DNA from 3 places in the Arthrobacter sp. P4_H3 genome. Region 1 is predicted to be linked to each of the others. Evidence: riboswitches for the same ligand, from Rfam matches in the RefSeq annotation. Region 1 holds a riboswitch; each other region holds the start of a gene.
The links. A riboswitch is a leader RNA that binds a small molecule or an ion and turns the genes downstream of it on or off. The one in region 1 is predicted to bind thiamine pyrophosphate.
Positions count from the first base shown of each region.

Region 2: linked by a shared signal. The riboswitch ahead of thiO (glycine oxidase ThiO) and the one ahead of AC1DRE_RS10275 (ECF transporter S component) in region 1 are both predicted to bind thiamine pyrophosphate.
Region 3: linked by a shared signal. The riboswitch ahead of thiD (bifunctional hydroxymethylpyrimidine kinase/phosphomethylpyrimidine kinase) and the one ahead of AC1DRE_RS10275 (ECF transporter S component) in region 1 are both predicted to bind thiamine pyrophosphate.

Region 1 covers NZ_JBFUKK010000005.1:456,346-458,537, forward strand. The annotation lists gene AC1DRE_RS10270 (ABC transporter ATP-binding protein) at 1-765, opposite strand, end outside; gene AC1DRE_RS10275 (ECF transporter S component) at 782-1,414, opposite strand; TPP riboswitch at 1,487-1,630, opposite strand; gene AC1DRE_RS10280 (DUF4235 domain-containing protein) at 1,805-2,068, shown strand; gene mnhG (monovalent cation/H(+) antiporter subunit G) at 2,156-2,192, opposite strand, start outside.
Region 2 covers NZ_JBFUKK010000002.1:26,833-29,024, reverse strand. The annotation lists gene thiO (glycine oxidase ThiO) at 1-1,054, opposite strand, end outside; TPP riboswitch at 1,041-1,160, opposite strand; gene thiE (thiamine phosphate synthase) at 1,187-1,906, shown strand; gene AC1DRE_RS03505 (ferritin-like domain-containing protein) at 1,903-2,192, opposite strand, start outside.
Region 3 covers NZ_JBFUKK010000001.1:640,863-643,054, reverse strand. The annotation lists gene AC1DRE_RS02960 (Rne/Rng family ribonuclease) at 1-1,179, shown strand, start outside; TPP riboswitch at 1,285-1,382, shown strand; gene thiD (bifunctional hydroxymethylpyrimidine kinase/phosphomethylpyrimidine kinase) at 1,365-2,192, shown strand, end outside.

The DNA.
Region 1 (2,192 bases):
CTGCGCCAGGACCTGATCCGGGGACCCGTCCAGGAGCACTGCGGATTCCGTGGCCGATCCCGGCTGCAGCACCACGATCCGGTCCACGAGGTCCTTCCACACGCCCACGCGATGCTCCACCACCACCAGCGTTGCCCCCGTTTTGTCCAGGCACCGGCCCACGGCGTCGCGGACCTCCAGCACACCGGCGGGGTCGAGGTTGGCCGTGGGTTCGTCCAGGAGCAACAGTCCCGGGCGCATGGCGAGGATGCCGGCCAGCGCCAGACGCTGCTTCTGGCCGCCGGACAGGGCCGACGTCGGATGGTCCAGCGGCAGGTGGGCCAGCCCGACGTCGTCGAGCGCCTCCCCCACACGCTTCCAGATGTCCCCGCGCGGTACGGACAGGTTTTCGGCGCCGAAGGCGACGTCGTCCCCCAAACGGGAGAGGACCACCTGCGTCTCCGGGTCCTGCTGCATCAGCCCCGCCCGCCCGCGCTGGGCGCGCGGCGGGGCGCCGTCGATCAGCAGGGCGCCCGTCTCGTCGGAGTCCTCGGCGTCCGGGGTGCCCCCGTGGTGGGCGCCGGCGTCGCTGTCACCGAGCACTCCGGCAAGGGCATGCAGCAACGTGGACTTGCCCGCGCCGGAGGGGCCGAGGAGCAGTACGCGTTCGCCCGGCTGAATGTCCAGGTCGAGGCCATGGACTGCCGGCTGGGACCGGCCGGCGTGCCGCCAGCCCCAGCCCCGCGCCGTGACCGCTGCGGGGCGGACGCTGTCGGTAAACGTCATGAGCAGTGTGCCGTCATCAGGAGAAGACGGGCTCCGTGGCTGCCTTGCGGGAGGCGAAGGAGCTCAGCACACCTGTCCTGGCCAGGCCGCGCGTGGCGATCCAGGACAGCCCCCCGGCGATGATGGCGCCCGAGATGGCGGTGAAGATGATGTAGGCCAGCTTGTCACCGGCAGCGTACGCGATGTTCCAGCCCCACGGCGCGAACGCATCGTTCAGTCCGCAGAAGAAGCCTGCAGCGGCGCCGGCCAGCAGCGAAACGGGCAGATTGAACTTCTTGTAGACGAACACGGCGAAAATGATTTCCGCGCCAAGGCCCTGGACGAAGCCGGAGAACAGCACGGACGCACCGTACTGCGAGCCCATGATCAGTTCCCCGGTGGCAGCCACGGTTTCGCAGAAGATGGCAGCGCCCGGCTTGCGGATGATCAGCATGCCTAGGACGGCGGGAATCATCCAGCCGCCGGCGATGAGGCCGGTCAGCGGCGGGTAAACGGCGTTGATGGGCGGTGAAACAGCGGCGGCACCCTGGGACCATGCCCAGAAAATAACGCCGCCGGCCACGGCGATCAACGCGGCAACAACAATGTCCACCACGCGCCAGCTCTTCTTGCCGTGGTGCAACGTCTGCTTTGCAGAAATATCAGTCATGTCTTCCTCCTGAGGTACAGGAGGGGAGAGTGCTTCCCGGCCGGACCGCGGCTTCCGCCGCCTGCTGCCGGACACTCTGAGAACTCGACTCCCTTGCGCCGGTACTAACCGGATCAGGTTCGAGGGTCTGCGGCTGTCCGCACTCTCAGCGCCCGCCTCCGGTTCCCCTGGACTGCTCCAGTGATGCCCGACGGCGACGCTCCCCTGTCGTATCAAATCGCCCTTGTGGGCGTTGATCAGTTTACACCCGGGAGCCCGCGAAATCCCGGGGGAAGTTGTCACAATCGGGTGGCCCGCCGCCTTGTTCCGGGGGAAGGCTGACCATGCTCCGCGCACCGAGGGGGCTAGGCTAGGGGAAGCCCTGTTTCCGCCGTCTTAGGAGTACCTGGAATGAGTCTTTTCATCAAGCTGCTTGGAACCGGAGTGAGCCTGCTGGCCGGATTCGCCGGCACCAAGGCCGTTGACGTCATCTGGGAAAAGGTCACCGGCAGGAAGCCGCCCAAAGGCGACAAGGATGACGTTCCCACCACCCTGCGCAGCGCCCTGACCTTTGCCCTGATTTCGGCAGCCGTCAGCGCGATCATCCAGGTTTTGGCCAACCGCGGCACCCAGCGTGCCATCACCCGCTTCGCCAAGAGCCAGGACATCGTCTAGCCCACACCCTTATTGGAATTTTTGTCCAGATAATGGCCGATGAGCGGGCTCGAAGTCGCGTTATCTGGACAAAAACTCCATGGGAAGTTAGGCCCGGCCGCTTGCTTCGTCGTCGTCCGCGTCA
Region 2 (2,192 bases), on a different contig from region 1:
TTCCCGGACGGGCCCTGGCGGTGGCTTCCAGGAGCTCCAGTTCAGCGACGGCCGGCACCAGCACCTGCGCGTCGCGGAGCAGCTGGTAGACGCCGCCGGCTGAAACGGCGGTTTCGGCAGGTGCCGCCGGTTCAGTGCCGGTGCCTTCAACGTCCGCAGCGGCGAGGGCGTCTTCGCGCTGCGTCGCCCCGATCACCACCGTTCCGTCCTGCCGGGGAACGATGTAGACGGGGATTCCGTGGACCATGCCGCGGACAGTTGATGTCACCAGCGGCTGCAGGTAAGCGGGAACACGCAGGCGCAGGATGTCACCGTACACCGGGCGGAGCGGCAGCCTCAGGCCTGGTGGCAGCCCGCCCAGTGCCGCAGACCCCAGCCCGTTGGCAACGATGGTCTCCCCGGCGTTCACGGTGCCTCCCCCGGCCAGGCCGACCCCGCTGACCCGCCCGTCCTCCCAGAGCAGGCCGGCGGCCCGCTCATGCACGGCGGTACCTGCCAGGGACTCTGCGATCAGGGCGAGGAGCCGGCGGGGATCCACCTGGTGGTCGGCCGGAATGTCGAAGGCGCAGGAGATCCCGGGGCTCAGCAGCGGCTCGCGGGCCCGTGCTTCCCTGACGGTCAGCGGTTCCACTGTGAGGCCGCTTGCCTGCTGGACTCCCCGCAGGTCGGCAAGCGCCCGGCGGTCGGCGGCGTCGGCCCCGACGGCGAGGGTCGACGTCGTGAGGTAGCCGGTGCCGGCGGCTCCGGCGCCGGTATCCTGCGCCTCGAGGCCTGCGGCGAAGGCGGGCCACAGCCCCGAGGAGTGGAGCATGAGTTCCAGGAGCTGTTCCTCCTGGTAATGGAGTTCGCTCACGGGCGCCAGCATGCCGGCGGCGGCCCAACTGGCGCCAGTACCCGGTGCGTCGTCGATGAGCACCACGGACCTGCCGGACTGCCGGGCTTCCCAGGCGATGCCGTGGCCGATGACCCCTCCGCCGATGACGGCGACGTCGGCGTTGATTTCCCGGGCGCGTGCGGCGGGAAGGCCTGCTGCGGGTTGCGGGTTCATTGTCATCCTTCCCTACGCCGGTACTAACCGGATCAGGTCAAGCGGTCGGCTCTGACGCCCTCTCAGCCCTGCAGCTTTGTGACAGCTGCGGCGGGCTCCCGCGGTACCACCCCAGTTTAGAGGAACTAGGCTGGTGACATGACCGAGCACGCCGTCCTCACCAGCGCCCGCCTGTACCTCTGCACCGATGCCCGCACCGACCGGGGCGATTTCGGGGACTTCGTCGATGCCGCCTATGCCGGCGGCGTTGACATCATCCAGCTCCGGGACAAGAACCTGGAGGCCGCCGAAGAGCTCGAGCTGCTTGAAGTGCTGGAGGCTGCGGCACGCCGCCACGGCCGGCTGTGGTCGGTCAACGACCGCGCCGACATCGCCTCGCTCGCCGGCGCCCCGGTTCTCCACATCGGGCAGAAGGACCTTCCCCTGGCTTCGGCCCGGAAATTCCTCGGCGATGACGCCGTGATCGGCCTGTCAACCCACAGCCCGGAGCAGATCGACGCCGCCATCGCCGACTCTGCCGGTCCCGGCGGACTGGACTACTTCTGCGTGGGGCCGGTGTGGGCCACTCCCACCAAGCCGGGCCGGGCCGCCGTCGGCCTCGACCTGGTCCGCTACGCGGCCAGTGCCATCGGCAAAACAACAGGCAAAACAGCTGACCGCGCGGATGGAGCGACCGCTGGCGGTTCGCCGCTGCCGTGGTTCGCCATCGGCGGCATCGACCTGGGCAGCGTTGAACAAGTCGTGGCTGCCGGAGCGCAGCGCATCGTGGTGGTCCGCGCCATTACCGAGGCAGACGACCCGGCCGCAGCGGCCAAGTCGCTGTTGGAGGCGCTCGACGCCGGCCAGCAGGACGTCTAGCCGGTCAGGCCGAGCTGCGTCATACGCCGTGAATGGTTCCGCGCCAGGCCGGAGATCAGCCCGCTGACCAGCTCTTTCGCTGTGGCGTTGTCCTCGCCGCCGATCAGGCTTGCCAGGAAGGCGTGCTCGTAGCTGACGCGCTGTGCCTGGGTCAATGCTTCGCCCAGCAGCCGCCTGCCCCAGAGCGCAAGTCTCGACGCGAGCCTGGGGTCATCGGCCAGGGCGCTTTTGAGCCGTTCGCGAAGGACCTCGGTGGTCTCTTCGGAGTCCTGGATCTGTTCTATGA
Region 3 (2,192 bases), on a different contig from region 1:
CTGGAAGCGGCCGAGGAAGTCGTTCGGCAGCTCCGGCTCCGCGACATCGGCGGCATCATCGTCATCGACTTCATCGACATGGTGCTCGAATCCAACCGCGACCTCGTGCTCCGCCGCATGGTGGAGTGCCTCGGCCGCGACCGGACCAAGCACCAGGTGGCCGAGGTGACCTCGCTGGGCCTCGTGCAGATGACCCGTAAGCGGATGGGCACCGGGCTGCTGGAAGTCTTCGGCGAGCAGTGTGAAGCCTGCGCCGGCCGCGGCATCGTCACCCACGACGAGCCCGTGGAACACCGCCGCGCCAACGTTGTGGCCGCCGAGCATCACGTACCGCGGACGGAGAGCCAGCCGGCCCCGCGGACGGAGCGCAAGAGCCGCCGCCGCGGCAAGGGCGGTCAGGCTCCCGAGGCCGCTCCGCTGACGCCGGCCGCGGTCCATCACGAGCCCACCGATGCCGAGCGCCACGCCAAGGCCGAAGCTACCCGCGCTGCGCTGGCCAACATCGCCGCCGCGGCGCACGCCGCCCACCTGCACGACGCCGAGGCCGGCCATGCCGCCCCGGCGGCTGCCGCTGCCCAGGCGGCAGGGCAGGCACACGCTGTCCAGTCAACGCCGGCGCAGTCCGCTCCCGCCACGGCGCGGCCCGCCAAGGTGTCCGACGCCGAGGCGGCTGCCGCGGGGCGGCCGGCCGCGGTCCTGACTTTCGGCGGCGAAAAGGTTGCGCTTCCGTTCGTTGAGCACGCAGGGGAATCGCCGGCCACCGGTGCGGCCCTGACCCTCGACCGCCTGGCCGAGGCGTTCGCGCACCTTGGCGAGCCTGCAGCGGCTGAGCGCGCCGCGGCACCGGCTGAGCAGCCTGTTCCGGCGGTCCAGGCCCCGGCAGCCCGGGTTCCGGAAACGCGGGCCCCGGCAGCAGCCCAGGCTGCTGAAGCCGACTACACGGACCACACTGCGGTGCAGGGCCGGGCGCGCCGTCCGCGCCGCAACCGGAGTGCCAGCCGTGCCCAGGGCGCAGCGAACGAAACGTCCGTGGAACATCACGAGACCGCTCCGGTAGCCGCGGCAGGGCACTCCCATGAGGCGAAGGCACCGGAACCGGCACAGAAGGATGCGCGGGCAAAGGCTCCGGCCAGCGAACCGATCATCCTCGGCGTGGGAGTCCCGGCCTCCGAGCTCTGATCCCACCAGCCGACTGACACCGCGGGTGCGGTCCGAACCGGGCGTAGTAATACGCCGGATTCGGGCCGTACCCGCGAGTCCGTTAAAGGAAAACGGCTAGGCTAGGGGACTGACACGGGGTGCCGCGCACAGGGCCGGCTGAGATCCACACCCGTTGAACCTGTCCGGCTAGCACCGGCGAAGGGATGTCTCCTTTGTCTTCATCATTCCTGCCCACCCCTGCCTCCACCACGGAGGCCGGATCCACCCTGGACACCGGCCTGCGCGCTACCCCGCGGGTGCTGGCCATCGCCGGATCGGACCCGTCCGGAGGGGCGGGGATCCAGGCGGACCTCAAGAGCATTGCCGCCAACGGCGGCTACGGCATGGCCGCCATTACCGCCCTGACGGCACAGAACACCCACGGTGTCCGGGCCGTCCACGTTCCGCCGGCGGACTTCCTGACCGCCCAGCTTGAGGCCATCAGCGATGACATCAGCATCGACGCCGTCAAGATCGGCATGCTGGGTGACTCCGCGGTGATTGCCGCCGTCCGCAACTGGCTGGCAAAGTCCCGTCCCGGCGTCGTGGTTCTGGACCCTGTCATGGTGGCCACCAGCGGTGACCGGCTCCTGCAGGAGGCCGCCGAAGCGGAACTGCGTGAACTCCTCCCACTGGCCGACCTGATCACGCCGAACCTCGCAGAACTCGCGATGCTCCTCAACGAGCCCCTCGCGGGCGACTGGGAGGCGGCACTGGCCCAGGGCAAACGGCTTGCCGCCCAGGCCGGCACCACCGTGCTGGTTAAAGGCGGACATCTCGACGGCGGGGAATGCCCGGACGCGCTCGTCAACACCGAAGGGCTGCTGGCCCAGGATGTGGTGGTGGTCGACGGTGACCGGATCGCCACCCGGAACAGCCATGGGACCGGTTGCTCCCTGTCTTCCGCCATGGCCACCGTGCAGGCAAGGCTGGGGGACTGGGAGGCGTCCTTGCGGGCTGTGAAACCGTGGCTGCAGGGGGCGCTCCGGGAG